Regions from separate parts of the Paenibacillus sp. S-38 genome, predicted to be linked through region 3. Evidence: riboswitches for the same ligand, from Rfam matches in the RefSeq annotation. Region 3 holds a riboswitch; each other region holds the start of a gene.
What was found. Region 3 has a riboswitch for cyclic di-GMP ahead of ACP26L_RS35165 (OmpL47-type beta-barrel domain-containing protein). Riboswitches for the same ligand answer to the same signal wherever they lie in the genome.
Positions count from the first base shown of each region.

Region 1: linked by a shared signal. The riboswitch ahead of ACP26L_RS16245 (DUF192 domain-containing protein) and the one ahead of ACP26L_RS35165 (OmpL47-type beta-barrel domain-containing protein) in region 3 are both predicted to bind cyclic di-GMP.
Region 2: linked by a shared signal. The riboswitch ahead of ACP26L_RS00165 (PilZ domain-containing protein) and the one ahead of ACP26L_RS35165 (OmpL47-type beta-barrel domain-containing protein) in region 3 are both predicted to bind cyclic di-GMP.
Region 4: linked by a shared signal. The riboswitch ahead of ACP26L_RS04700 (endo-1,4-beta-xylanase) and the one ahead of ACP26L_RS35165 (OmpL47-type beta-barrel domain-containing protein) in region 3 are both predicted to bind cyclic di-GMP.

Region 1 is NZ_CP187970.1:3,542,414-3,549,850, forward strand. Features, by position in the region: gene fumC (class II fumarate hydratase) at 135-1,529, shown strand; cyclic di-GMP riboswitch class I at 2,146-2,234, shown strand; gene ACP26L_RS16245 (DUF192 domain-containing protein) at 2,321-2,662, shown strand; gene ACP26L_RS16250 (Flp family type IVb pilin) at 2,720-2,902, shown strand; gene ACP26L_RS16255 (Flp family type IVb pilin) at 3,060-3,242, shown strand; gene ACP26L_RS16260 (Flp family type IVb pilin) at 3,335-3,517, shown strand; gene ACP26L_RS16265 (Flp family type IVb pilin) at 3,610-3,792, shown strand; gene ACP26L_RS16270 (Flp family type IVb pilin) at 3,884-4,066, shown strand; gene ACP26L_RS16275 (A24 family peptidase) at 4,167-4,691, shown strand; gene ACP26L_RS16280 (TadE/TadG family type IV pilus assembly protein) at 4,796-5,149, shown strand; gene ACP26L_RS16285 (pilus assembly protein TadG-related protein) at 5,179-6,087, shown strand; gene cpaB (Flp pilus assembly protein CpaB) at 6,142-6,813, shown strand; gene ACP26L_RS16295 (AAA family ATPase) at 6,891-7,437, shown strand, end outside.
Region 2 is NZ_CP187970.1:27,819-35,255, forward strand. Features, by position in the region: gene ACP26L_RS00145 (zf-HC2 domain-containing protein) at 1-311, shown strand, start outside; gene ACP26L_RS00150 (hypothetical protein) at 308-1,465, shown strand; gene ACP26L_RS00155 (DedA family protein) at 1,643-2,248, shown strand; gene tadA (tRNA adenosine(34) deaminase TadA) at 2,322-2,783, opposite strand; cyclic di-GMP riboswitch class I at 3,125-3,212, shown strand; gene ACP26L_RS00165 (PilZ domain-containing protein) at 3,326-4,036, shown strand; gene ACP26L_RS00170 (peptidoglycan recognition protein family protein) at 4,160-4,885, shown strand; gene ychF (redox-regulated ATPase YchF) at 5,067-6,167, shown strand; gene prfA (peptide chain release factor 1) at 6,318-7,397, shown strand; gene prmC (peptide chain release factor N(5)-glutamine methyltransferase) at 7,390-7,437, shown strand, end outside.
Region 3 is NZ_CP187970.1:8,029,074-8,036,510, reverse strand. Features, by position in the region: gene ACP26L_RS35190 (methyl-accepting chemotaxis protein) at 97-933, shown strand; gene ACP26L_RS35185 (methyl-accepting chemotaxis protein) at 881-1,558, shown strand; gene ACP26L_RS35180 (cold-shock protein) at 1,683-1,883, shown strand; gene ACP26L_RS35175 (cold-shock protein) at 2,028-2,252, shown strand; gene ACP26L_RS35170 (GlsB/YeaQ/YmgE family stress response membrane protein) at 2,534-2,791, opposite strand; cyclic di-GMP riboswitch class I at 3,386-3,485, shown strand; gene ACP26L_RS35165 (OmpL47-type beta-barrel domain-containing protein) at 3,580-7,437, shown strand, end outside.
Region 4 is NZ_CP187970.1:1,008,099-1,015,535, reverse strand. Features, by position in the region: gene ACP26L_RS04705 (hypothetical protein) at 15-761, opposite strand; gene ACP26L_RS04700 (endo-1,4-beta-xylanase) at 922-1,998, opposite strand; cyclic di-GMP riboswitch class I at 2,140-2,224, opposite strand; gene ACP26L_RS04695 (hypothetical protein) at 2,415-3,071, opposite strand; gene ACP26L_RS04690 (methyl-accepting chemotaxis protein) at 3,297-4,745, shown strand; gene ACP26L_RS04685 (DODA-type extradiol aromatic ring-opening family dioxygenase) at 4,862-5,635, opposite strand; gene ACP26L_RS04680 (AraC family transcriptional regulator) at 5,773-6,642, opposite strand; gene ACP26L_RS04675 (MATE family efflux transporter) at 6,791-7,437, shown strand, end outside.

The sequences.
Region 1 (7,437 bases), 3.7 Mb from region 3:
TATCGTATTAAAAAGTGAAGGAGTATGGGGGCAGAGAGGAGTCGATTACCGATGAAGTTCGCCTCCGGAATGGAAGGAGCAGGAAACGGGGTAATATAGGAGGATGAGACCAAGCCAAGGAGAGTGACGAAGCAATGGAAGGGTTCAGAATCGAACGCGATACGATGGGCGAAATCAAGGTGCCGGCGGATAAGCTGTGGGGCGCGCAGACGCAGCGCAGCAGCGAGAACTTCCGGATCGGCACCGAGCGGATGCCGCTGGAGGTGGTGCATGCCTTCGCGATCCTCAAGAAGGCGGCGGCCCGGGCCAACGAGCGGCTCGGCAAGCTGGAGCCGGAGAAGGCCGAGGCGATCTCCGCAGCGGCGACGGAGATCATCCAGGGCAGGTGGGACAACGAGTTCCCGCTCGTCGTCTGGCAGACCGGCAGCGGCACGCAGTCCAATATGAACGCGAACGAGGTCATCGCCCACCTGGCCACCAAGCGGCTGGAGGAGAGCGGCAAGACGGTGCGCATCCACCCGAATGACGATGTGAACCGCTCGCAGAGCTCCAACGATACGTTCCCGACGGCGATGCATATCGCCGGGGTGCTTGCCGTGGAGAAGCGCCTGCTGCCGGCCCTTGCCGAGCTGCAGGGTACGCTGAAGGCGAAGATGGACGAGTTCAGCGACATTGTCAAAATCGGCCGGACGCATCTGCAGGACGCCACACCGCTGACTCTCGGCCAGGAGATCAGCGGCTGGTGGGCGATGCTCGAGAAGAGCGGCGCGATGATCCGCCGGAGTGTGGAGACGATGCGCGAGCTGGCGATCGGCGGGACGGCCGTCGGCACAGGGCTCAACGCCCATCCGAGGTTCGGGGAGACCGCGGCCGAGGAGATCTCGAAGGAAACGGGCATCCCGTTCGTGTCCTCGGACAACAAGTTCCACGGCCTGACGAGCCACGACCAGATCGTCTACACGCATGGAGCGATCAAGGCGCTCGCGGCGGATCTCATGAAGATCGCCAACGATGTAAGGTGGCTGGCCAGCGGTCCGCGCTGCGGCATCGGCGAGATCCGGATCCCGGAGAACGAGCCGGGAAGCTCGATCATGCCGGGCAAGGTGAACCCGACGCAGAGCGAAGCGCTCACGATGGTCGTCTGCCAGGTGATGGGCAACGACGCGGCGATCGGATTCGCCGCCTCTCAGGGGAACTTTGAGCTGAACGTGTTCAAGCCGGTGATCATTCACAATTTCCTGCAGTCCGTCCGGCTACTGGCCGACAGCATGGAGTCGTTCAACCGCAACTGTGCGGTAGGCATTGAGCCGGACCGTGCGGTCATCCAGCGCTATCTGGAACAGTCGCTGATGCTCGTGACGGCGCTTAATCCGCATATCGGGTACGAGAAGGCGGCTTCCATCGCGAAGACGGCCCACAAGGAGGGCCTAACCCTCAAGGAAGCGGCGATGCGCAGCGGTTATTTGACGGCGGAGCAGTTCGACAGCATCGTGCGGCCCGAGGATATGATTCATCCCTGGGAATCGTAGGCCCCCTTGCTCTATAAAATACACTTCCACACCGGAGTCCGATCAGCGGGGCTCCGGTTTTTTCTGTAGATAGGAATGCAGCAGTGTCACTTCACCTTGGAACCAGCCTGATTGACGCGTACCGTCCTTATCTGGAAAAGACGAAGCCGGTTATCTTTGGAGCGCTCTTTCGTATGTTTAGATGCTGCGAACATCCGGCCTTGGCCCCGGAATACAGCGTCCAGGGGTTGGAAGGGACTGGAGAAAGCCTGCGCAGGGTGTGTCCTCTGACCAACGGTAGGGCATAGGGCCCGGCAGAACGTCTCCGTTTTTCCCGGGACTTCGCGCAGGGAGTCTCTCTTACTTCCAGCCTACCTCCAGGCAGGATCAATTTACCAGGCGGGGGATGAGGCGAGGGTTTCCTCCCGGAAGCAGGGGGGGGTGCACCGTTTCCTGCGTCGTTAGCCTCTTTTAGGCTTCATGGGTATGGTTCTTTATGTTCTAAATAAACAAGGAGTTAATGCCTATTAAATAAGCTGTCAAGCATAAAAAACATAGTTCTAAAAGCACATGGAAACTCATCAAAATCCCGATAAGATATGGCTATCAAACGAGTTCGACGACAAAATTCGCCGAATCTCGATAAAGGCAAACCTGGTGAAAACCAGCGACGCAAAGCTACAGGGGCTACCGCGATAAGATCCGCTAAGCCAGCCAGCTACCGAAAGATGACGGGGTACATAGATGTGTTCCCATCCCTCCTTTCGGCTGAAGCAGGGATATTTTGTATGAACAAGGAGGCGAAATCCAGAATGAAGCTGGTGAATCTGAATACGGGAGAAACCCTTGCATCGGACCTGCATACCGCGAAGACCTTCTTGGAGCGGCTGCGCGGCCTGATGTTCTCCAAGGAGCTGCCGCAAGGCACCGGACTTCACATCCGTCCCTGCCGCTCAATCCACACTTTCTTCATGCGTTATGCGATCGATGTACTGTATCTGGACGAGAACCATACCATTGTGGGCATGCAGGAGAAGCTGCCCCCAGGCCGGGTCGGCCCGCTGGTCCCCCGCGCCGTATCGGTCGTCGAGCTTCCTGCGGGAAGTCTCAGCCTGACGCAGACGAAGGATGGACAAGCCGTAGTATTTTTGTAAAGCAGGATTCGATATTCACAAACCCAAGCCCAACCACTCAAAGGAGAGAGACACAGCATGATGAACAAACTGAGAGCACTCGTAACCGAAGAACAGGGACAAGGAATGACGGAGTACGGTCTGGTCCTCGGACTGATCGCCGTAGCGGTGGTAGCCACGCTGGTCATGCTGCGTACGGAGATCACGAACATTTTCACAGATGCACTGAATACGGTACAAAGCCGCAATTCAACGCCATAAATCGCAGCCGGAGTGTACATGAGGCAGCCTCATGGGAATCCCGCTTCGCTTAAGCATCAACGCACCAGTAATTAACCGAATATTCAAACAAAACGGCCGGCAGGCCCCATGAATCGCATAAATCCAACCCTATCCACTCAAAGGAGAGAGACACAGCATGATGAACAAACTGAGAGCACTCGTAACCGAAGAACAAGGACAAGGAATGACGGAGTACGGTCTGGTCCTCGGGCTGATCGCCGTAGCGGTGGTAGCCACGCTGGTCATGCTGCGTACGGAAATCACGAACATTTTCACCGATGCGCTTAATACGGTACAAAGCCGCACTAACACGCCATAATCGAACAATCGACTGCAGCTTGTGGAGTGGAGCCCGGAGGTTCCTTCCAAACATCAACCAAAGCCCAACAACTCAAAGGAGAGAGACACAGCATGATGAACAAACTGAGAGCACTCGTAACCGAAGAACAGGGACAAGGAATGACGGAGTACGGTCTGGTCCTCGGGCTGATCGCCGTAGCGGTGGTAGCCACGCTGGTCATGCTGCGTACGGAAATCACGAACATTTTCACCGATGCGCTTAATACGGTACAAAGCCGCAATACAACGCCATAATCGTACAATCGACTGCAGCTTGTGGAGTGGAGCCCGGAGGTTCCTTCCAAACATCAACCAAAGCCCAACAACTCAAAGGAGAGAGACACAGTATGATGAACAAACTGAGAGCACTCGTAACCGAAGAACAAGGACAAGGAATGACGGAGTACGGTCTGGTCCTCGGACTGATCGCCGTAGCGGTGGTAGCTACGCTGGTCATGCTGCGTACGGAGATCACGAACATTTTCACCGACGCGCTCAATACGGTACAGAGCCGCACTAACACGCCATAATCGAACAATCGACTGCAGCTTGTGGAGTGGAGCCGGCGGCTCCCTCCAAACATCAACCAAAGCCCAACAACCCAAAGGAGAGAGACACAGCATGATGAACAAACTGAGAGCACTCGTAACCGAAGAACAGGGGCAAGGAATGACGGAGTATGGACTGGTCCTCGGACTGATCGCCGTAGCGGTAGTAGCTACGCTGGTCATGCTGCGTACGGAGATCACGAACATTTTCACCGACGCGCTGAACACCGTTCAAAGCCGCAGCACTACGCCTTAATTGGGGCAGCGGCACGGAAGCTTGCGGTTTGAAGCTAAGCCGCAGGCTCCGGCCTTACCGGATTCACTTCCGACCATACATAAAGAAAGAGGGGAGTTTCATGCTGATTGACGCCGCGCTGCTCGCCATTCTGGTGGTATGCGTAGTTACGGATATTCGATCCCGGAAAATTTACAACAAAGTCATCGGTCCCGGCCTGCTCGCCGCACTGGTGCTGCAGGCAGCGGAGGGCGGCTGGGGAGGAATCCTCGCTGCAGGCGCAGGCTTCGCCGCCGGCCTCGGCATTCTGCTCATTCCTTACCTCCTCGGCGGCATGGGCGCCGGCGACGTCAAGCTCCTTGCGCTGGTGGGCGCCTTCAAGGGAGCGGCCTTCGTCGGCATGGCCGCCGTCTACATGGCCCTGGTGGGCGGGGCGATGGCACTCTTCGTGCTGCTGCTCCGCCCGGGCTGGAAGGAAAGGGTGCGCAGCCTCTATCTTGCCGTTGGCTCGGTGCGGTCCGGACTCGGACTGCCCACCGCACTACCGTCACAGGGGGGAACGGCACCGCTCACGTACCCTTACGGTCCGGCGATCGCGGGCGGCTGCCTCCTCTGCTACCTGGCGAAAGGATGGGGAATGGGATGAGACGGATAGAAGATAGGAAGGGGCACGGGGGAGCGGCGGGTCAGCCGGGTACCTCCTCCTTGCGACGAAGGATTCGGCTGCTCCGTGAGGAGAAAGGACAGTCCTTGACGGAGTTAGCGCTGATGCTGCCTCTGCTGCTGTTTCTGGTCTGCGGCATCGTAGACTTCGGCCGCGTGCTGTATGCGTACCTGCACCTGAATCTGGCGGCGCAGGAAACGGTCCGCCTCGGAGGGCTGGGACGCAGCGATGCGGACATTACCGCATTCGCCCGCAATTACGTGCATCTGGGCAAGGCGGAGTCGCTCGTGGTGACGATCGATCCTCTGGAGGCCCGGCGCAAGTCCGGCGAGTATGTCAAGGTAACATTGCGGTATCCGGTAGGGTACATTACACCGCTGGTGGGAGGGCTGCTGCCGGCGCCGGTTGTGGCGGCGGATTCGACCATAAGGGTAGAGTGAGAAAACAGCGACGGAAAGGGGGAAGAGTCATGGGAAGACGTTTCCTCGGGGAGCAGCAGGGCAGCGCCCTGATCCTCGCAGCCGTGATGCTCGCCGTGCTGCTCAGCGCAGCGGGCTTGGTCATCGACGGGGGGACGGTCTACGTACAGAAGAGCCGGCTGCAGAAAGCCGCCAATGCGGCGGCGCTGTCGGGGGCTCAGGAGCTGACCGCCGACCACAACAAGGTGATCGGTGTAGTGCAGGAGGTGCTGCTCCGGCATGGGGAGGAGCAGTCCCTGGTGGCGGCACAGGTGGAGCCCGGCCGCAAAGTAACGGTGACGCTCAGCCGGGAGGTGAAGCTCGGCTTCTCCGGGCTGTTCGGCAGAGCTGCCGCCCCTGTGGAAGCCCGGGCGGCAGCCGAGATCCTGACGATGGGAGAGGCGGCCGGCGCCGCGCCGCTCGGGATCGATGAGAGCATTCCGCTCGAATTCGGAAGGCAGTACCGGCTGAAGGTGGACCAAACGGAAGTGAGCTACGGCAATTTCGGGGTGCTGGCGCTTGGAGGCACAGGGGCGGCGACCTATGAAGACAATCTGAAGCACGGCTATAAGAATGTGCTCAAGGTCGGGGATATCATTGAGACCCAGACAGGCAATATCGCGGACAAAACACGAAACGGCGTCAACGAGCGAATCGACAGCTGTCCCTACCCGGAAGGGGATTACTCCCACCGGGACTGCACCCGGATCATCTTAATCCCGGTGTATAAGCCCTACGCCCAGTCCTCCAACCAGTTGAAAAGGGTGGAAATCAAGGGATTCGCATACTTTTATATCACGAAACCGATGGCTTCGAAGGACACCTATATTGACGGGATCTTCATCCAGCGGACCGGGACAGGCATTGTAAGACCGGGAGCCGTATCCAAGGGAGCCTATGCGATCCGCTTGACGGAATAAGCAGTCCGGCTGCGGTCGGCATGAATCGAACAGACAGAGGAGAGGACAGACAACATGAGATCCAAACTGATCATGGCCGCAGCACTCGTCATGGGACTGTGTACCACATTCTTGTTTTTTAATTATATGAAGAAATACGATACCGCCTCCGCCGTTCAGGCTTCCATGGTCGAGGTGGTGGCCGCCAAGACCGCCGTCAAAAAGAACCAGGTGCTGGATGCATCGGTGCTGCAGCTCGTGCAGGTGCCGGAGCTCGGACTGCATCCGCAGGCGGTGCGGTCCATCGCTGAAGCGGAAGGAAAGCTGGCCGGAGGAGAGCTGGCCGCAGGAGAAGTGCTGCTGACGCATCATCTGACCGGGGGAAGGGAAGAATCGCTGTTCGTCTCCCGCAAGGTGCAGGACGGCTACCGCGGGGTTTCGGTCGGTGTGAACTTCGTCCAGTCGGTCTCGAACCTCATCGAGCCGGAAGACCTGGTGGACGTCGTATTCACGCCGGCAGACAAAGGCACGGGCCCGGCGGTCTCCGTCACGCTCCTCGAGAATGTGCGCGTGCTGGCGGTGGGCCGTCGGATGGTCGAGGCCGACAAGGAAACGCCTTATGCGGAATACAGCGCGGTGACACTGGAAGTCAAGGCGGAGGATACGGTCAAGCTGGTCAATGCCGATGAGCTCGGAACGGTATCGCTGGTCCTGCGGAGCCGGGCCGTGAAGGCTGCCACGCCATAAGAAAGCCGGGACACCGGGCATGTCCCGGTGTCCTACACGATAGAAGGATGGAAGGGTAATTGGAAGGGGGAGTAAGGATGGAACAGCGGGAAAACGGGTCTGCTGCGGACCCGGCACCGGTAACGAAGCGGGGAGAGATCATCGCCGTGGCCGGAGCCAAAGGGGGCATCGGACGGACGGTCATGACGGTGAACCTCGCCGCGGCTCTGGCAAAGAATACCCGGCTGCAGGTGGCCGTATTGGATGGGGATCTGCAGTTCGGGGATGTGGGACTGGCGATGGACCTGCAGCCGACCTTCACGATCAAGGATGTGGCGGAGGGGCTGGCTACGATGGACGGCTTCACGCTCGCCAGCTACCTCAGCCGGCACGGCAGCGGAGTGCGCGTCATGGCTGCGCCGGAGCGGCCGGAGCAGGCGGACCTCGTCACGCCGGAGGCGGTCGAGCGGATCTGCGGGATGCTGGCCGCGCAGCACGATTACCTGCTCGTGGACACAGGAGTGGGCCTGCAGGAGCAGACCCTTCAGCTGATGGAGAGGGCGGATCAAGTGTTCGTCCTGACGACGCTCGAGATGGTGGCGATCAAGAATACGAGGCTGATGCTCGAGACGATGGAGGTACTGG
Region 2 (7,437 bases), 180 kb from region 3:
AGTGGGACATCGAACATCGCTCTGCTGCGTTCCCCCCTGCGAGGCAGACCGGAATCCACCTTCACCCGCGGTCTTGGTTCCAGCATCCGCTGCTGCATTACGGGGTGGCCGCCGCCATTACGATGCTCCTGATGGGCACGGGTACATTTCAGTTCTTGATGGGCAGCGTTTCAGCGGCTGTGGATCCGGATCATCCGGACCTTGCCCGGCCGGCAGCCGAAACGGAACCTTATTCCGTAAGATGGATGGAAAAAACAGTCGGCCTGCTGGATCGGATCGAGTCCAAACGAGAAAGAGAGGATAACCGATGAACTCAACGAAACATCCGATGGTGGCTCTGCTGCTGTCGTTCATTCCGGGACTTGGCCACCTGTATAGGGGCAGAGTCATCAAAGGAATGACCTATGGGGTATTATTTTTCGGACTGGCGCTGTTTTCCTTCTTATCCGCTGTGATATTCAGGGAGATGAAATTGGGCGTACTCCTGTGCGTGATGGGGATAATAGTGGGCCTCATTAACCTGGTGGACATGATCGTGTCTCTTCTGGCCTCACCCCATCCGAGACCGCCCTATTCGTATCCGGGTCCCGTATCCCGCGAAGAAGAGGCGCAAGCCAAGCAAGGAATTCATTACGAAAGACAACCCCATGCATCCGATGTATATCCGCCTGCAGCGACGAACGACCGTTATTTTACCGTGTTCCTGTCATTCATTCCGGGGCTGGGGCACTTTCATCTCGGTCTGATGCAGCGGGGCCTGGCCTTCATGGCGGTATTCTTCGGCTTCATCGTCATGACACTGTTCCTCGCGGCATTAACCGGTCAGGACGATTTCTTCGTCTTCCTGGGGGTTCTCCCCATCGTCTGGCTCTACGGCATGTTCGACTGCGTACAGCTCCTGAAGCGCCGGGAAGCCGGTGAACCGCTGCCGGACCGGACGTTCTTCGAGGACTTTCAGGAGTGGCGGGGCGGCGGACGGAAGAACCGGACGCTTGCGGCGATTCTCTCCGTCTTCCCGGGAGCGGGCCATATGTATCTCGGCCTGCAGAAGAGGGGCTTCCAGCTCATGGCAGGGTTTCTGCTCGCGGTCTACATCCTGGATGTGCTGCGGCTCTCTCTCTTCATGTTCCTGATCCCCCTGCTGTGGTTCTTCAGCTTCTTCGATGCCCTGCAGCATATCTCCAGATGGGAGAGGGAAGAGCTCCGGGATATCCCGGTCGTCGAGTGGCTGCTGCACTATCAGCGCTGGGTTGGCTTCGGTCTTCTCGGCCTCGGTGTTTATTATTTGTTCGATCAAGTGCTGCTGCAGCTGCTCGATCTGTGGGTCACTTCTGAGATACAGAGGAGAATCATCTACTGGTTCGAACGGTATTTCCAGACGTTCGTCATTTCGGTCCTGCTCATCGGCGGAGGCATCCGGCTCCTGTTCGGCAGCCGTAATCCCAATCAGGGCAGGCGCATATGACGGGATAGAACAATGGAGTAGGATTAGGTATGCACAGGCCGTGGCTCACATAACATTGAGACTCTAGTAAAAGCCGTTCCCCACAGGGAACGGTTCTTCGGCGTTTAGAGGAAGGGTTCTCCGGGAAATCTGGATAGAGTACCGGGCCGGGAGCTTCCCTCTGCCCTTGATAAGGAGATGAGAAACGTGACGATTGATACGCTGCTGTCTTACATCCACCAGTTCGGATACCTCGCGCTGTTCTTCGCCCTGTGGCTCGGCATCGTAGGGATGCCCATTCCGGATGAGGTGGTGGTGATGACCGGAGGCATGGTGGGCGCGCTGCATCTACTGAAGCCGCTGCCCGCTTTCGTGATTACCTATGTGGGCGTCGTCTCGGGACTAACTCTCGGTTATGTGCTGGGCCGGGTCATGGGGCATCCGGTTCTGGAGCGTCTTCGGCAGAAGAAGAGCATGGAGCCCTATATCGAAAGATCGTATGCTATGCTGGGGCGTTACGGATCGGGTACGCTGGTATTCAGCTATTTTCTCCCGGTGGTCCGGCATCTGGTTCCCTACCTGGTCGGCATCAACGGCATGCCCTACCGGACGTATGCACTTTACTCTTACTCTACGGGATTCTTGTGGACGCTGGGTTACTTCATGCTCGGATATTACTTCGGGGATTCGATCGACGTGATCTCCCGCACGGTCACCAAGTATGGATGGTACGTGCTTGCGCTGCTGGTGGCCGGAGGGCTGGCTATGCTCTGGCTTCGGCCTCTGCGCCAGAAGGCCAGATAGAGCACAAAGGGAAGGACAAGCGCCTTGTCCTTCCCCACGTCACCTTATGCTTGCTTCTTAACTGACAGCCCGGCTACTTCTTTGCCCGCAGCCTGCGGAAGAAATCGGTCAGCATCGAGCCGCATTCTTCTTGAAGAATCCCGCTGACAACGTCAACCCGGTGATTGAACCGTTCCTCCTGCAGCAGGTTCATTAGTGTGCCGGCACATCCCGCCTTGGGATCCTGCGTACCGTAGACCACCTGAACGATCCGCGACTGGACGATCGCCCCCGCACACATGGGACAGGGCTCGAGGGTAACATAAAGACGGCAGTTCAGCAGCCGCCAGGCATCCAGATGCTCGCTTGCCTCGCGGATGGCGATGAGCTCCGCATGGGCCAAGGGGTCCTTATCCGTCTCCCGCCGGTTATAGCCGCGCCCGATAATCTCGCCTTCCCGGACGATAACCGCCCCGATCGGCACCTCCCGTATCGCTTCGGCTTTGCGTGCTTCTTCGATCGCGGCACGCATGAAGCGTACGTGTTCTTCCTCCATAGCTGCAAACCTCTCATTTCTGCTGATGTGGACAGGGTGACGGCAGAAGTTATTCTTTGTCAACACGCTGTGGATAAAATTGTGGATAATCCGATCCGTTTCCCAGTCCATTGTAGAAAAAAGTGCATGATAGAGCAAGTTCTATCCCTATTGCCCAACTTGTCCACAGACCCTTAACAGTGTGAATAACTAATATCGTTTATACACATGTGAATAAATGGCGGCGGATAGGATCAAAAAAACACTTGAAGAATCGGGTTCTCATACCTATAATGAAGAGTAATGATAGGTATATGTGCCTAAAAACTGATGCTAAGTGACTAGGAATTTCATAAGAATCATTCGCTTCACGGCAAACCTGTCGAAAGGCAGGGACGCAAAGCTTAGGGTCTACGGTCCTGCAGGGACTATGACAGCCTGGCCGCCGAATGGACTCACGAACCCCCCGGCGGATCCCTCTTTGCGAATGGAGTCGGCCTTTTTGGCTTGGCCGATCCCCTACATCCCAGAAAACACATAACCATGCGAGAGGTGGCAACCCCATGATGAAGATGGCTGCAGCAAGATCATCTTACAGCCTTACAGACGAGACGTACCACAGCCCCAGCGGCATCCTGCTTCACAGCCGGACGGTCGTAGAGAAGGCAAGCTTCGTTTCTACCGGTATTCTGACCTATGCGGAAGGCGATATTCTGGAGATCGAAATGTCGGAGTATAAAGTGTTCGAACTCGGAGACACCGTCAAGCTGACCGTCTATTCCCCGGGCGGTATTTATATCTTTGAATCGACAGTAGTAGCTAAAGACCACGGTGCTCTGATCATTATCAACCCGCCGCAGAACCGGAATTTGTTTGCCGAGAAGCGGGAGAACCCCCGGATTACTGTGAAGGAAGACGGACGTGTGCTTTCGGTACAGATGGCGGACGGCAGCGACCGGCTGCTTGAAGACAAGATCGATCTCAGTGTGCACAATGTCAGTGTAAGCGGGATTGGGTTTACCATCCGCGAAGATCTTCGTATCGGCAGGGGAGCTGTAGTGCACCTGCATTTGGATCTCGGCGTCGAAATGGCGTGCCGCGCGGAAATCGCTCGTACCGAGAGAACCGAGAACGGAGAGTTTTATTTTGGAGCCCAGTTCATCGATCTGGCCAAGGATAAAGCAAACTCGCTTCGTGCTTATGTTCTGAAAAAGCAGGTCGAAACGCATTTTCGCACGAAGCGGGAAGAGACGGCAAAGCGGGTCTTTAAATAGGCCTAAGCCGGGCAGAGAAGACAGCCGAATCACCTATAACCAGGACAGCCAGACGTATGCGCCGCGTACCGTCCACCTCTTTGCAGCATATGCTGTATGATAGAAGAAGAGGTGGTGAGGATCGTGGCTTTTTTGATGAAGTACGAGATCATTCCACGCTACTTGACGGGACCCAGCCAGAGAAGGCCTAAGCTTCCCTTATCCGGCTGCCGCTTCATGGTGGCCCATGATACGGGAAATCCGAGCTCAACCGCGGCGGCGAACGTGGCGTATTACGAAAGGACACGCAATGATATGGCGTCCTCCGCCCATTTGTTCGTCGATGACAAGCAGATTATCGAATGCATACCCCTGCTGACAGGCACGGCGGAAAAGGCGTATCACGTGCTCTATAACGTGACGACCGATAATGCGCGGTATGGCACCGATGCCAACGATACGGCCGGTGCGGTGGAGTTGTGCTACGGCGGAAGCATCAATCTGTCGGAATCGTACAAAAGGTACGTATGGGTTTTCGCTTATGCCTGTAACCGGTATGGTCTGAATCCGCTGACGGACATCACCGGGCACTACATCCTGGACCCGGCACGGCGCAGCGACCCGCAGACGCCTCTGCGGCAGCTCGGCAAATCGTTCGCGAACTTCGTACAGGATGTGGCCGACGAGCTCAAGGCCTGCACGATCGTTACGCCCCCGAAGCCCGAGGTGCTGATCGCGCCGGAGGACGCGAACAAGCTGATCGGCTTCCTGTCGGCGATCTACTACGCCTCGCAGGATGAGGAGAGCCGGACCGAGGCGAACCGGCTGGCCAACGAGCTGCGCCGGGTCTCGGGGCAGCCGGAACAATAAGATGAAGGGCGCTCCTGACAGGCGAATGCCCGCAGCAGGCTGGACTCCGTGCGCGGCGGGGGCCGGCTTTTTTACATAAGCCCGGTTCCAAAAAGTGTAACTGCGTGACAAACTGGCTAATAATAAGCTATAATAGAATGTCAGAATCTAAGCGGAATACCGGATAGGAGTTGTCCTTGATATGGCTTTGAAAGCAGGAATCGTCGGGCTGCCGAACGTAGGGAAGTCCACGTTGTTTAATGCGATAACACAAGCTGGGGCAGAATCAGCGAACTACCCGTTTTGTACTATAGATCCGAACGTCGGCGTAGTGGAAGTGCCGGACGAGCGTCTCGAAGGCCTTGCGAAGATCGTGACGCCGAACCGCATCGTGCCGACTGCATTTGAATTCATCGATATTGCCGGTATCGTCAAGGGGGCGAGCAAGGGCGAAGGCCTTGGCAACAAGTTCCTCTCGCATATCCGCGAAGTCGACGCGATCGTGCATGTCGTCCGCTGCTTCCAGGACGAGAACATCACGCACGTCTCCGGCAAGGTTGATCCGATCAGCGACATCGAGACGATCAATCTCGAGCTCATCCTCGCCGACGTAGACTCCGTTGACCGGAAGATCGAGCGCTCCCGCAAGAACCTGAAGGGCGGCGACAAGAAGGTGGCCCAGGAAGTCGAGACGCTCGAGAAAGTCAAAGAAGCGCTCTACAACGACAAGCCGGCCCGCAGCCTCGACCTCACCGATGAAGAGAAGCTGCTGATCCGCGACCTGCACCTGCTCACGATGAAGCCGGTCCTCTATGCGGCGAACGTCAGCGAGGCGGAAGTAGCGAACAGCGACGGCAACCCGTACGTTCAGCAGGTGCGCGAATATGCGGCCGCCGAGAATGCGGAGGTCGTGCCGATCTCGGCCAAAGTAGAGTCCGAGATTGCGGAGCTCGAAGGCGAAGACAAGGCGATGTTCCTCGAGGAGCTCGGCCTGCAGGAATCCGGCCTCGGCCGTCTGATCAAAGCGGCCTATAAGCTGCTCGGTCTGTATACGTACTTCACGGCCGGCGTACAGGAAGTGCGCGCCTGGACGATCCGCAAGGGGATGAAGGCTCCTCAAGCGGCAGGCGTGATCCATACGGACTTCGAACGCGGATTTATCCGTGCGGAAGTGGTCGGCTACGAAGATTTGACGAATTCCGGCTCCATGAATGCGGCGAAGGAAAAAGGGCTGCTGCGCCTCGAAGGCAAAGAGTACGTGGTGCAGGACGGCGACGTCATGCATTTCCGTTTCAACGTATAGCGGGGCCCGCGGCAGCCGGACTTCATGAGAGTGGAGCCGCCTTAGCCTTCAAGGACATCAAGGCGGCGGAGCAGACAGCAGGAAACAGTCAGTAGGATGCCATGGGCACGGATACGAAGAAACGGAAATGAAGGGAAAGGGTGAATGACGATGCTGGACCGGCTACAAGCGCTGGCGGACCGTTATGAGAAATTGAGCGAGCTGCTCTGCGACCCCGATGTCGCGGGCGACTCCAAGAAGCTGCGGGAGTTCTCGAAGGAACAGTCCGACCTGCAGGAAACGTATGATGCTTACATGGAATACAAGAGCGTGTCGGAGCAGTACGAAGCCGCTCGGGCCATGCAGGCGGAGAAGCTTGACGATGAAATGAAAGAGCTCGTCAAGATGGAGCTCGAAGAGCTGACGGAGCGCAAGACCGAGCTCGAAGAGCGCATCAAGGTGCTCATGATGCCGAAGGATCCGAACGACGACAAGAACGTCATCGTCGAGATCCGCGGCGCGGCCGGCGGAGACGAGGCGGCGCTGTTCGCGGCTGACCTGTACCGCATGTATACCAAATATGCGGATACGCAGGGCTGGAAAATCGATGTCATGGATGTGAGCATGAACGACCTTGGCGGCTTCAAGGAGATCATCTTCATGGTCAACGGCAAGGGCGCTTACAGCAAGCTGAAGTTCGAGAGCGGAGCGCACCGCGTACAGCGGATTCCGGCGACGGAGTCTGGCGGCCGGATCCATACCTCGACGTCTACGGTGTCCGTGATGCCGGAGATGGAAGAGTTCGATATCGAGATTCACGACAATGACATCCGGGTCGACACGTTCTGTTCGAGCGGCGCCGGCGGACAGTCCGTCAACACGACGAAGTCGGCGGTGCGCGTGACGCACATCCCGACGGGGATCGTGGCAACGTGCCAGGACGGCAAATCGCAGAACTCGAACAAAGAGAAGGCCCTGCAGGTACTGCGGGCGCGGATCTTCGATAAAGCGCAGCAGGAAGAGATGGAGAAGTACGGTGCCGAGCGGAAGAGCAAGGTCGGTACAGGCGACCGCTCCGAGCGGATCCGCACCTACAACTTCCCGCAGAGCCGCGTGACCGATCACCGGATTGGTCTCACGCTGCACCGTCTGGATTCGATCATGAACGGCGACATGGGAGAGATTGTATCGGCCCTGACGATCGCCGCGCAGACGGAACAGATGGAAAAAGGAGAATACGCCGGTGCTTGATGAGCGGCGAAGAACCATACGTGAAGCCTATACCGAGGCT
Region 3 (7,437 bases):
TTGTCCGGCTTCTGTCCGATATATGGAAGTAGTCTCCATCTTGCAATCCACAGCAAGCTCAATGAAATTTCTGCTGTCTACCGTTCCGAGAGAGCTATGACCATCGAAATGACCCTTAGGGGCCAGGGGAAAGCCGCATTCGCCCAGTTCCAGGGCAAAGCGGGCCTGGCTTTGGATGAGCTGAACATGATCCTGGTGGACCTCGCGGAGTATAACTCCGGTCAGGCGGATCAGCTGCCTCTGCGGCAGGAGGCTGATTTTCAACGGGCGTCCATGCTCAATGTGAGCGGCATTCTCTGCGCCATGCTCCTCTCAGCAGGGATGGGGCTTTACATAACCCGCTCTGTCGTCCGGCCGGCACGTGAGCTTCAGCGCTTGACGGCTCAAGCGGCTTCCGGAGACCTTCGGGTTCGTTCAAACTACAGGTCAAGAGATGAGCTCGGTCAGCTGGCGGCTTCGTTCAATGCCATGTTGGAGGACCTCGGGCAGGTGATCCGCCAGGTGCATGTGACCTCGGAGCAGGTGGCTGCGTCTTCGGAGCAGCTGACCGCGAGCGCCGAGCAGACCGGCCGGGCCAGCGAAACGATCACCGCCGCCTCGCACGAAGTGGCGGAGGGGGCGGCTCATCAGACAAGCCAGGTTGCCGAGGGGCTGGACATCGCCAGTGGGATGGCGGAGAGCTCGCTGAAGGTGGCCGGCGATGCTGAGGATGCGGCGGAAACCGCCACCCAGGCTGCAGGAGCGGCGCGGGAAGGCAGCCGCAGCGTGCAGAATGCCGCCACCCGGATGGAGGACATCCATCGGACGGTGGACGGACTGGCCGAGGTTATGCACACGCTTGGCGGACAGTCCGAGCGGATTCAGCGGCATTGTCGGCCTGATGACGGACATGGCGGGCCAGACCAACCTGCTTGCACCCAACGCTTCCATTGAGGCTGCGAGAGCCGGCGAGCATGGGAAGGGCTTCGCCGTTGTGGCCAGTGAGGTACGCAAGCTGGCGGATCAGTCGATCGGTGCGGCACAGGAGGTGCACCTGCTTGTCACGGGGATCCAGGAGCAGACCCAGGCGGCGGTTCAGTCCACCCGCCGGACCGCCGCTCAGGTGCAGGAGGGCATGGGCAGCATGCAGGAAGCGGGCACCTCGTTCAGGGAGATCGAGAGCTCCGTTTCCGCCCTGGCGGAGCGGATCGCTGCGGTAACGGCAGGGGGCCGCGGGATGACGGCCGGCACACAGCGGATGACGGAGACGATCCGGGGGATCCTCCGGATTGCCGAGGAGGCCTCGTCGGGCACTCAGCAGGTTTCCGCGGCTACGGAGGAACAGCTTGCGACCATGGAGGGGAGATGTCCGCTTCTTCGCAGCACTTGGCACATATGGCCCGGGAGCTTCAGATGCTGGTCGGCCGGTTCAAAGCGTGATGGGGTGCAGGAAAAGGAGCCGCTGGAAGGCATCCGGCGGTCTCCTCTCTATTGTATAACTTATTTTCTTTTTTCTGGGCAATCGTCTTGCAATCCCTTTGGCGCTGTGGTAAGATGTAAACATATCATATATTTGTAACCTGAATTCACATATTGTAAAGGGTTATCATTTGTAAGATGGAACCTTTTGTAATGTGTGAATTTTTTATTTCAACCGAAGTAAAAAGAACATGTTACAAATCAAATTTTGGAGGTTTTCTCACATGCAAACAGGTACAGTGAAATGGTTCAACGCAGAAAAAGGTTTCGGCTTCATCGAAGTTGAAGGCGGCAGCGACGTATTCGTACACTTCTCCGCAATCCAAGGCGAAGGCTTCAAAACCCTCGACGAAGGTCAGCGCGTTGAGTTCAACGTAGTTCAAGGCAACCGTGGTCCACAAGCTGAGAACGTTGTAAAGCTGTAATACCCACAATGCAAAAGAAAAACTGCCCTTAACCGGTGTTAGGGGCAGTTTTTTATGGTCAAATGAAAGGGGTGCCTGCCTGTTCTTTACGGAAGAACGGGCCGGGGCACCCCTTTCCCAAGGGAAGTCATAAGGAGGAGAATCATGTATTTTCGAAGAAAACCTGCTCCCGCAGCGCCGCTGGAGAACACGGCGGTTTGGTCCTGCGAGCAGGAAGGCTGCCGAAGCTGGATGCGGGATCACTATGCGATGGAGCATGTACCGGCTTGCCCGCTGTGCAATGTCCCCATGGTTCGAAGCATGAAGATGGTTCCGCAGCTTGTCGTCCCCCAGCGTGAAACGAAGAAGAAAAGCGCTACGATGTCCTGATGTACCCGTCTGCTCCTACAGTATAACCCTATATGGCGGTACGGCTCTTCACCGGTTGGTGAGGGAGCCGTACCGCTTTTTTGCGTGAAACGGACGGACAAGGAGGCGGTACGCGGCGAGAGGAGGAAGCGGGCGTCTTTCGCCCTAAGTCCGATGCACCTTGGTAGATACCGAACAGCAAAGAGCGCCGAAGTATCCGTCTTCGGCGCTCTTTGCTGTGATATGGGTTGGGAGTGAAAGCGGAAGCTTCCACGTAGGAATCAGCGGCAGGTTCTTATTCGTTAAACCCTATTGCGTCCGATGGAGCGCAGGATCAGGCTTACGATAAAGACCAGCGCGATCGAACCGATCAACGCAGGGACGATATAGAAGCCGCCGACTTCCGGACCCCAGTCACCCAGGAGAAGACCACCGAGCCATGCACCTACAAAACCTGCGATGATGTTACCGATAATGCCGCCGGGGAGATCCTTCCCCATAATCATGCCAGCCAGCCAACCGATGATACCGCCGATAATCAAGGACCATAAGAAACCCATTTGAACTACCTCCTTTTTATTTTGTTTGAATCGTTGGATGCTTACTATTAACCTATCAACTCGCGGTAGAATCACGCCGATAAAAGAAGCAGCCCCGGTCGATACGAGGGCTTGTAGAAACGATAACTCCATAAGGAGTCGGAAAAGGAGGCATCAGTCGTTACACATTCCATCTGACATTTACTAGCGCAAAGGCATCCGTATGGGATTCGGCACCGTCTCGATTTACCTAGTACGACACATCGGCGTCATACGGCAGGCTTTCTGAAGTGCCGCGGGAAGATCGCCGGCTTTATTCGTTGACGGCCGCAGTCGCAGCAGAATCTTTTGATGGGGCGGCGGTTTTGCTCCTGCGCCTGCAGCACCCACGGATCTTCAGCTTGCGTACAGCCCGTAGGATCATGACGACGGCTCCTGCTGCGGAGGAACTACGAAGGGGAGCATCAGCAGCTTCCCTTGGAAAAGTCGAATGTCTTTTTCGATTAAATTCGACAAAAACCTATTTTTACAAGGTATTTATACCTACTTAAATCGTACTTATCTATAGACAGTTTGCCCTAAATCGAATATGATAGAAACGTACTCATCATATTCTAGTGAAAAGGGCAAAACGCAGGAAACTGCGTGACGCAAAGCCACAGGGCCTGAACCGGTAAGAGATATTTCTCTTAAAGGAAGGCAGCCGGTTGCCACAAGGAATCATAGCTTTATGCCTATGAACCTTGTCCGGGGTTCTTTTTTTATTGGACCAATGCCCCTCACACACCAAGAAAGGTAGGACTACATTCATGGGCAAACCGTATCGCTCGCAATTTTCTTTCTTTGTTTCCCTGCTGCTTCTTCTTCAGCTGGTTCTTCCCGGAGTAAGCGCTTTTGCTGCGGAAATCAACTCGTCTATCCTGCCGCCGAGCAATCTGGCATCGCAGTTTGTGACACCTGATGATGTAAAGCTCTCGTGGAGTTCGGTCTACGGGGCGACAGGCTATCAGATTTATGAGATTGGAGAGGGTCAGTTGAAGCCCCTCGCCAAGTCGACAACAACTTCCTACACGGCAAGCAACCTGGCTGAAGGCTCGTATACTTATGTCGTATCGACGCTGAGCGCTGAAGGCGAGTCGGGCCCAAGTGCACCGATCAACGTGGAAGTGGTTTATCCTGAGATGGCTGCACCGGCAACACTGACGTACACCATCCAGAACGGCAATGATATTGTACTGAGCTGGGGCTCATCTGCGAATGCCCAGACTTATAACGTTTACAGCATGGCAGCCGATGGCAGTGCCTCGCTGCTGACAAGCACGGCTAACCGGACGTTCTCTATTGCGAACAATCAAGCCGGCACATACACTTACGCCGTATCCGCTGTGAACTCGCTGTATGGCGAATCCCAGCGCGGCACTCCGCTGCAGGTTACGGTGGTTACTCCAGTCATGGCGGCACCGACCGGTCCATCCTACACGCTGTCGAACGGCAGCGATGTGACCCTTCGGTGGAATGCAGTGACTTATGCGGGTTCTTATAAAGTGTACCAGATTATCGATGGACAGCCTGTACTGCAGAAGACGGTCACGACGACAAGTGCCGCTTTTACCGCACTGCCGGCGGGAGACTATACTTACGAAATTCGTTCTTACAGCGACCGCTTCGGTGAGTCCGCTGAAGCTGCGAAGCTAGCCTTTACGGTAAGCAGCATTACCCTGCTTCCTCCAACCAATGCTGCAGCCCGGATCCAGAACGTGAACGACATCACCCTGTCCTGGACGGCTGCCGCTAATGCAACGGGTTACAAGGTATACCAAATCGTGGACGGACAGCCGGTGCTTAAAGGTACGGTTACCGGTACGGCAGTAACCTATACGAATCAACCGGCCGGCGATTACACCTATGAAATTCGCTCGACCAGCACACGTTACGGGGATTCCGCCGATGCGGCATCCGTCTCGATCACCGTGGGTTCGGTGACGATGAGCGCGCCTGGCGGACTGACAGCTAAGCTTCAGAATGTGAATGACATCGTGCTGGCTTGGACCTCTGCGGCCAACGCGACGGGCTACAAGGTATACCAGATCGTGGACGGCCAGCCGGTGCTGAAGAGCACGGTTAGCGCGCTGACGGTTACCTTTACTAACCAGCCGAGCGGCACTTATACGTACAAGGTGTACTCCACCTCTACTAAATTCGGTGATTCCGCCGAGGGCAGTGAGGCAGCAGTAACCGTTGAGGTACCAGTGATTCAGCCTCCGGCGAACTTGATCCAAACAGCCAAGAGCGCCACCGACTTCGTCCTTTCCTGGGATGCGGCGGCTAACGCCAACTCTTACAAAGTGTATCAGATCGTAAACGGCCAGCGGACGCTGAAGAATACGGTATCCGCAACGAACGTCACCTTCTACAATCAGTCGCCGGGCGAGTATACCTTCGAGGTTGCAAGCTATTCGAACCGCTTCGGCGAATCGGCACAGGCCACGCGGTTGACGTTCACCTTGAACGGCGAAACGATGGCTGCTCCAACAGGCCTGACACAAACCATTACGAGCGGCAATGATCTGACGCTGAAGTGGACTGCGGCTCCTTATGCCAACAGCTATAAGGTATACCAAATCATCGATGGTCAAAAAGTATTGAAGAGCACCGTTACCGGAACCACCGTGTATTACTCGAATCTGCCGGCCGGTGAATACAGCTATGCTGTTCACTCCGTATCGAATACACTGGGCGAATCCCCAAGCGGCGCGGAAATCACCGTTCCGATTGTCTTCCCGGTCATGGCAGCACCCGCCAATCTGGCGGTTAAACTTCAGAACGGCAACGATGCGGTCCTTTCCTGGACCGGCGCAACCTACGCGAACAGCTATAAAGTGTATGAGCTTGTGAACGGTGAGAAAGTCCTGAAAACGACGGTTACTTCTCTTACCACTACGTTTTCGAAATTAGCAAATGGTGATCACACGTATGTCGTTCATTCCGTAAGCACCCGTTTCGGGGAATCTCCGGAGGGCAGCCAAGTGTCCGTATCGGTGAACGAGCAGACGATGCTGCCGCCGACGAACCTGACGTACAGCCTCTCCAGCGGTAACGATGTTACGCTGAGATGGACGGCCTCCACTTATGCCACATCGTACAAGGTGTACCAGATGAAAGGTGCCGAGAAGGTGTTCGTGAAGACGGTCACCACCACTTCGGCCGTGATGGCGAACCAGCCGGAAGCCGACTACACTTATGTGGTGCACTCGGTGAGCGACCGCTTCGGCGAATCGCCGGAAGGCAGCACCGTGACGTTCCCGCTGGTCTTCCCGGTTATGCAGGCGCCGGCGAACTTCCGCTATGCCATCTCCTCGGGCAATGACATTGTCTTGTCCTGGAACAGCGTAACTTATGCCACAGCCTACCGTGTCTATGCGATCCAAGGCGGGCAGCGCGTGCTGAAGAAGACAGTCACCGGCGGTGGATTGTCCGCAGTGGAATCCAACATGCCGGAAGGCAGCTATGAATATGAGGTCGTGTCTTACAGCGACCGCTTCGGTGAATCACCGGCCGCCTCCAAAGTCACATTCACACTCGTATGGCCGGTAGTGCAGCCACCGGTGCTTAAGGGCTCCGTGTTCAATGCAAACAATATGACATTCACTTGGAATTCCGTAACTTGGGCGAATGAGTACCGTCTCTACGAAGTAACCGGCGGTACAAGACAGCTGCTCTACAAAGGTACGGCACTGACCTACAAAGTGTACAACCTGACGGAAACGACGCATCACTACGAAGTCACGGCAGTCAGCACCCGGTTCGGCGAGTCCGCACCATCGGCCCGCTGGAGCGAGAACATCATCTATCCGGAGATGCAGCCGCCAACGGCCAGTCTCAAGCTGACTGACAGCAAAACGGCCCAAATCCTGTGGACCTTCGCTACCTATGCGAATGGATACAACGTGTACCAAATCGTGGACGGCCAGCCGGTCGCTCTGACGAAGAATTTGAACAATCTGTCTTACACGGTAACGAATCTGCCTTACGCAAACCATGAGTTCTATGTAACATCCTACAGCAATTCCTTTGGCGAATCTGCACCGTCGAACGTGGTCACGGCCCGTCTGGTGACGGACACAGCCGCTCCGGTGACGTCGTCGGATGCTTCGGGCGCATGGACCAGCGGTTCGCCGGTCGTTACCCTGACAGCAACCGATACCGACAGTGGAGTAGCTGCAACCTACTACGCCATGGACGGCGGAGAATACCAGACAGGCACGGCAGTAACGTTCAACGAAGAGGGAGAACACACCCTCGCATTCTACTCGGTGGACCAAGCGGGCAACAAAGAAGAGCCGCGTACGGCTATGGTAAGAATCGACCGTACCGCACCGGTCACTGCGTCCCAGGTTTCCCCAGAAGGCGTGGTTACTCTGACAGCTGCTGATGCAGCCAGCGGTGTGGCGGCAACCTTCTATTCCGTGGACGGAGCGCCATATACTCAAGGTACATCGGTTGAAATCAGCGCGGATGGATCCCATCAAGTATCCTTCTACACGGTGGATGCCGCGGGGAACAAAGAAACAGCTCAAAGCATCGAAGTTGTGATGGACCGTACGGCTCCGGTAACGGAAGCAGCTGCACCGGAGGGCTGGACTGCAGGTGAGGTTACGGTTACCTTG
Region 4 (7,437 bases), 1.2 Mb from region 3:
CTGATGCAGAACGCTTATTTTATGGTAATATTCAAGTCTTCCAGATTCATATGTTCCGTAGTGCCGCTAACCCACTCCTCTCCATGGGTGTCCGAAATGACAAACCTCTCTCCCCGTTCGCTCTGGAAGGAGATCTGCTGTACGTGCCATTCTCCTGTGCGCGTCAGGGAATCTACCGCGAACAAACCTTCATACGTTCCGGTCTCATCATTCTTGACCAAGACCACCTGCTGCTCTGTCAGTCTACCGCTCTTGGACTCAACGGCATACAGGAGGGTCACGGAGGAAACCGCCTGATCTTCAGCAAGATCCAGAGTCACTTTGACCGAATCTCCCGCATGGGCATTCGAACTATTGATTTCAACGGCCTCCATGGCCGGAGCAAAAGCAGCGACGGTCTCCTTGTCTGTTCTGGCACTTTCCGCTTTTCCCGGCTGTGTTACACTCACATATACATTCAACGCGGTCCGGCTAGGCTCGGAAACCTCAACATCCACACTCAGCTCGCCCGCAGGAACCAGGGAAGTACCGAGAACCCGCCCTTCTTCCTCGGCATCGTATACGGTAACCGTATCACCAGCCTCAACACTGCTGACCCTTACCGACTGAAGCACCCGGTCATGATCGCTGTAGACCGCAATGGTATCAGCCTGGGGAGCACGGCTGGCATCGGATGCCAGTGCACCTGTAGCTGCTGTCAGAGAGCAGGTGAATAACAGTATGGAGAGTATGGATGTTTTTTTCATCTTTATAGTGAACACAAGGTTTCCTCCCGGACGCTGTGCTAGTAGTACATTAGAACTATATCCACGATCTTTCTCTCAGATTATATTACCTTTCGATCTAATTTTCAACCTTATTTTCATAGGACCAATAAAAAAGACCGACATGATCTGCCGGTCTTCATTCTCTTTTGTTCTATTATTTTCTAAGCTGCTCCATAACCGCATTGTAAGCCGGTTTCTTCCCGAAGGAATCGTCAAACAGCAGCGGGAACTCGCTGAAGCCGGTATCTTCATTCAGCCAGCTTTGGCTATCGTTCAGCCCCCAAGCGATAAAGAATTTGCAGCTTGGCAGGCTGAGCGCCACTTTCATGACGCTGCTGTATACCTCTGCGGCAGCATTCATCTTCTGTTCCATCGTCCCTTTGAACGTGTGGGTTACCAGATCCATCTCCGTAATATCCGTGTCAAGCCCGAGTGCCGCGAAGCGCTGGAAGTTGGTTTTCATGTCATTGTAATTCAGGCCATCAATCGTCAGGTGCGTCTGGAATCCGATCCCGTCGATCGGTACCCCTTTGCTCTTCAGATCCTTCAACATCTTGTAGATCGCGTCGGACTTTTCATTCTTCACTTCGGAGCTGAAGTCGTTGTAATACAGCTTTGCCTGCGGGTCCGCTTCATGTGCAAAACGGAACGCCATCTCGATGTACTCCGGTCCGATATTATTGTACCAGACGGTCGGACGGTACTGTCCGTTCTGCCAGAAGGCTTCATTCACTACGTCCCATCCGTAAACCTTACCTTTGAAGTGCTGAACGGTCTTCGTGATGTGGTCTTTGAGGATGGCGATCCATTCTTCTCTTGTAAATTTGCCGTTCTCCACCCAGGAAGGAAGGGAGCTGTGCCATACCAGTGTATGGCCTCTTACGATTTTATTGTTCTTCTGCGCGAAGTCCACCAGCGCATCGGCTTCGCTGAAGTTGTAGATTCCTTTTTGCTTCTGAATCACACCCATCTTCATTTGGTACTCCGGCGTGATCGTATCGAACTCTTGGTTGAGCACGGCAGCATAGCCGCTATTGTTGACCAGCCAGCTTTGCGTCGCTACACCGATATGCTTTCCTTTCGCTTGAGCCGCTTCCTTCAGCGTAACTGTCTTCTGTTCCTTCTTGTTCGAACTTTTGGTAACGGAAGATTTGGCTGCGGCGGCAGCCATGGCGGTCGAACTACTAAAGTCAGCGAAGGAAGATGCGGCAAGCAGATTTATCGTAAGCAAGGAAGAAACTGCAATTTTCCATGTTCTCTTCATCGGGATCACCTCTAAATGATTTAAAGGATATCCTTAGCGGAACGAAAAATAGACTTATCCATTGAGCCGGATAAGCCTATTTGCAGTTTCACAAATAACTTACTTTCAACCGGCAACTGGCTGGCATGGTCCTAAGACTGTAGCCCCTGTAGCTTTGCGTCACTGATTTTCACCAGTTTTGCCTTTGTCGGATATTTATTTTTTTGTTCGTTAAGGCACTATCTTGATAGGATTATAACACCTGATCTTCGAAATGTATAGTACTTTTTACGCATTTTTCCACAAATATCGACCTTGCTTTAGGGATGCAAACTGCTATCTCTTTGATCTTAGTACCTTCGTCATCCAACCAGATGCCAAAAGTACCGTGAACTGTATCCCTCCTATGCTTTGCTGTCTCCCGCATAATAAGCGAACACCGTTTCGATCGGCTTAAAATACAGGTGCCCGTCGGGCCAAGGCTGGAAGTGCAGATCCATCCGGGAGTCTTCCCAATTCTCGGGGGTACCCGAGGTTTGGAGCTTGCGGGGACTGAGCGGCTCTTCCACGACCTTAGGGAACTCCTGGTAGCCGAAGAGCTGATTCTCATGCATGGCGATGATCTCGTACTTGTTCCCGAGGAAAGCCCGCTCCTCCTGCAGCTGGTAGTGATAGTAGATATAGCTGCTCATCATCTCCGGCCGCAGATGGGCGACCCGCCCTACTCTCTGCTCCACCGGCGTCTTGCGCAGCCAATGATCCCGCGATACCGGCTCGTTGAAGTGGAATACATCGATCATCGGCACCCACTTTCGCGGCTCTCCACCGCCGGGCCAGTCCATGAGATCGCGGCCGGCTTCCCCCGCCAGCTCCTCCGGTGCCACATCTTCCGCTGTGCATTCGTAATAAAGGTATACGCTGCCCTCCCAATGAAACGCAGCCGCAGTCATCAGCGTGCCGCCGGACACCAGGCGGTGCGCTCCATTGCTTTCCCGCAGACTGGCGAGCCCTTCGCTCTCCCTGCCTTTGGCCAGCTGCCCTTTATAGATCCTCCGTTTCATGAACCAACCGCTCCCTTTTTTCACCGCATGCTTCATTCATACTACAACCGCCCGGCTCTCCGCAAGAAGACAATTCTGCATGTTTGCAACTTCTTGCCCCAGTCCTTTGCGAAAATATGTATAATGCCGGCGCCCCGGAATGCCGAAAAAGATAGCATAAGCGTTAGAAGCTACCCAACATTCGAAAGGCGGTAAACACAACCCATGCAAGCGCGCAACAAACTTATGCTCAAGATGTATTCCATTCTCCTGATTATCGGGATTCTCCCGCAGTTCGCGATGGGCCATACCCAAGTCGCTCTGAGCGTTCTCCTCACCGGCCTCGTGTTTGCAGGGGGTTGTGTGTATCTGACCTACCGGACCGAGCGGCAAAACAGCGTCATGTACATCATGACCCTCGGTTTGTTCCTGTCCATGCTGTTCCCTATGATGCTGGCTCCCGCACTGGAAGGGATCCTCGCCTTGTTTATCAATTATGCGGTAGTCGCCCTCTATTTTAACTATCGTCCGATTCTGCTGACCGGGCTCGGGAATCTGGCCCTTACGCTGTATGCTTTTTTCGCCCAGCACGATGCGGTGTTCCCGTCCTTGCCCCAGGATGGCTTCGTGGTGCTGATCATCGTTCACGCGGCCGTGACGGCGTTTCTCCTGGCGCAAAGCCTCATCGGAGAGAAATTCCGCAGGTCGGAGACCGCCAACGCCCAGGCCATGCTTGCCGAGCGCAACCGTAATGACCTGCTGCTGGGCCGCGTCAAGCAAACGATCCAAGACTTAAGCGACTTCAGCGCCCATCTCCGGGAGAATGTGCAGGTCACGGGGCATGTATCCCGCGAGCTCGTCAGCGCCTTCAACGACATGTCCCGCGGCGTACAGGAGCAGGCTGACAGCGTAGGCGCGATCCGCCGTTCGCTCCAGCAGGTGAGCGGCAGCGTAGAATCCGCCGCAGCGTCTTCCTCGGAGATGGAGACCCTGTCCGTGCGCACGGAGAAAGAAACCAAGACCGGTGAAGAACGCATAAGTGGGATCCGCTCGGCCATCCAGGAAGTATCGGGCGCCGTAGGCCACACGGTAAGCTTGATGAGCCAGCTGCAGGAACGCAACCGGCATATCGAGAGCATCCTCAGCGTAATCAACGACATCGCCAACCAGACGAACCTTCTGGCCCTCAATGCAGCCATCGAGGCGGCGCGTGCCGGGGAACACGGCAAAGGCTTCGCCGTCGTATCGAGCGAAGTCCGCAAGCTTGCCGAACACTCGCAGAAGTCCACGCAGGAGATCGCAGCCATTCTTAGCGATATCCGCACGTACAGCGAACAGGTGGCAAGACATGCCGAGCTCGGGCAGAAAGGCATGGTGGACGTAAGTCAGGCCGCGGACGATTTTGCCGTCCTCTTCGAGACGATCCACGCCCATGCCGCGAACCTGCTTGGCAGCTCCCATGAAGTGAACAATCAAATGATGGGCCTGTACCAGTCCTCGGCCGCCATCTCGGCGGAAGCGGGTGCCGTCTCCGGCATCACCGACCAGTCGGCCGCCGCTGTGGAAGAAATGCTGGCGAGCATTGACGAGCAGGGACGCCGCATCACGGAGGTCGAGACGAGCTTCCGCAAGCTCGACGACCTGGTGGCCGTGCTTACGGAGATCGTTGCCGAGACAGATTCGGCGAAGTCTTGATCGGGAAGCCGGCCGGGCTCCAGGGCATCGCTGCAAATAGAAGAAGGAGCGTCTCCCGCAGGGGAAACGCTCCTTATTTGATGTGGGCGGTGCCGTATTGCTGCCGGCCTGGCTGGTTAAGCTTGCTGCAGGCTGAGGTAGCTCAGCGTACCCAGGTCATAACTGCGGTGAATGACCTCCGGTTCGCCGCCCTCCTGCCCTGCACCGAGCGCAATGAAGAAAGGTACGAAGTGCTCTGCGCGGGGGACTGCCTGACGGGCATGCGGCGCCAGCTCGGCGTAGCGGAAGAGGCTCTCGTAGTCCTTTTCCTCCAGGCGCTTCAGCAGCCAATCGTCGAACTCGACCGCCCAAGTCTCCGGCGTGCTCTGGCCCCAGCGGAGCATCCGCAGGTTGTGGACCGTAACACCGCTGCCGATGACGAGAATCTCATCGCGGTTCAGGCCGCGCAGCGCTTCACCGATGCGGAACTGCTCCTTCGGCGGCAGGTCCGGGTTCACCGACACTTGGACGACCGGGATATCCGCCTGCGGGTACATCCGGTGGAGAAGGGTCCAGGAGCCGTGGTCAAGGCCCCGCTCCGTATCCCGCCGGACCGGAATCCCCACCGCTTGGAGACGTTCGGTTACGAGACCCGCCACAACGGAAGAGCCCCTGGCGTTATAGCGTACCTCATAGAGTTCGTCGGGAAATCCGCCGAAATCGTAAATCGTCTCGTACACCGCGTCGGAAGAGGAAACCGTCGTGATCTCACTTTCCCAGTGGGCTGTAAAAATGACAATGGCTTTGGGCCGGAGGCCTTCGGCCAAGGTGCCGAGAAAGCGGGCATACTCCGTATCTTCAATGGCCAGCATGGGCGAACCGTGGGCGAGGAACAGGGAGGATGGAATCATGACAGCAGCTCCTTTACTATTTTCATGTAGTTACTTTATGTAAGTTAGTATATAACGATAATATATTTCTGTCAATAATATTTCATAGGGCGATGCGTCAGGCCGTCCGCTGTCATTATCTCTCTTCCGCCTTCGGATTATTCGTGCGAAAACCGCTTGCGGTACATCCTCGGTGTCACCCCTTCCTGCTTCGTAAAGCAGGATGTGAAATACGCCGGCTGGTTGAAGCCCACCTCCTCGGCAATGCGGGCGATCGACAGGTCCGTCTGCAGCAGCTTCAGCTTCGCCTGCTCGAGCCGGTAATGCATCAGATACTCGAAAGGGGAACACCCGAACTCCTGCTGCATGCAGCGTGCGATATACACGGGGTGAAAATTCAATGCTTCCCCCAGCATGGGGGCTGTCACCGTCTCCTTATAATGGGAGCGCAGATAGGAGGCCGCCCGCTCGGCTACCTTGGCTCCGGGCACTGCAGCCTGGGCGTCCAGCGCCCCGCTGAGCTGCTCCAGCACCGATTGGAAGGTAAGCTGAAGCTTCCAGCGTGCCCAGCTGCGGTGGGATTCGCATTCAAGCTCCGTCAGCTGCCGGAGCGGCTCGTAAACCGCGGCCGGCCGCGGCAGACGGATGAACTGCGGCAGGCGCATGGGAAAGGTTTCCATGGTGAAATATTTTTTCTCCTCCCTCTCCCCCGCCGGCAGGCTTTGCAGCGTCTGCACCGCCCTCCAGGCTCCCGTCGTGCCGAAATGCAGCCAGTAGTGCTCTGTCGGTTCCAGACAGGGCTGAACCGGATAATGGTGGCAATCCGGCCTCAGGATCAGCGCGTGTCCCGCCGCCACCTCATAATGGCGGTCTTCTTCCCCCATGTAGAGGCAGCCCGAGGTAACGACAAGCAGGTCGAAGACCCCGATGCTCCGGCGGTTCGGATGCTTGCGGCCCGGACGCATCGGTTCAAAGCCGCTCGCGATGTAGTACGGCAGCGGTGGTGCCGTGAATTCGAGAATCGTCATGAATACTGCTCACCTCTACCCCATAGGAGGTTGGAATTCTGATAGTTTTCGTTCGTAATCTGCAACACCGCCCCCAGAATACCTTCTACAATGTGAAATAGCAAGCCGACGCAAAAAGCATATGGAAAGAAAGGCAGTGGAGAACCGCATGTTTAAAGAAAAAGAAAAATCTCCGGATAGCGCAGCGGATCGGATCCCATCCTTGTGGATCCTCACCTGGCCTATCTTTATCGAAATGTTCCTCCAGTTCCTCCTTGGTACGGCCGACACGCTGATGGTTTCCCGCATCTCCGATGATGCCGTCGCCGTTGTAGGCATCTCGACCCAGCTGTTCAACGCCATGACGATCCTCTTCATGACCGTGGCCGGCGGCGCCGGTGTGCTGATCGCCCAGAAGCTGGGCGCCCGGAGGCCCGAGGAAGCCCGCACGATCGCCGTTATGGCAGCCAAAATATCCGTCATCATCGGCCTTGCCATGAGCGCCCTCCTGTTCTTCGGCGCCGAGCCGATCGCCCGGCTGATGCAGCTCGAGGAGAAGCTGATCCCGCTGGCCGTCACTTACATCTCCATTGTGGGCGGAGGCATGGTTCTCACTGCAGCCATGGCCATTCTCAGCACCGCCGTGCGCAACACCGGCAATACGCGCAGCCCCATGTACATCGCCATCGGAATGAACGTCATTCACCTGGTGCTCAATTATGGGTTTATCTTCGGGGAGTTCGGGCTTCCCGCCTGGGGACTGACCGGTGTGGCCGTATCCACCCTGGTCTCCCGCCTGCTCGGCACGCTGGTGCT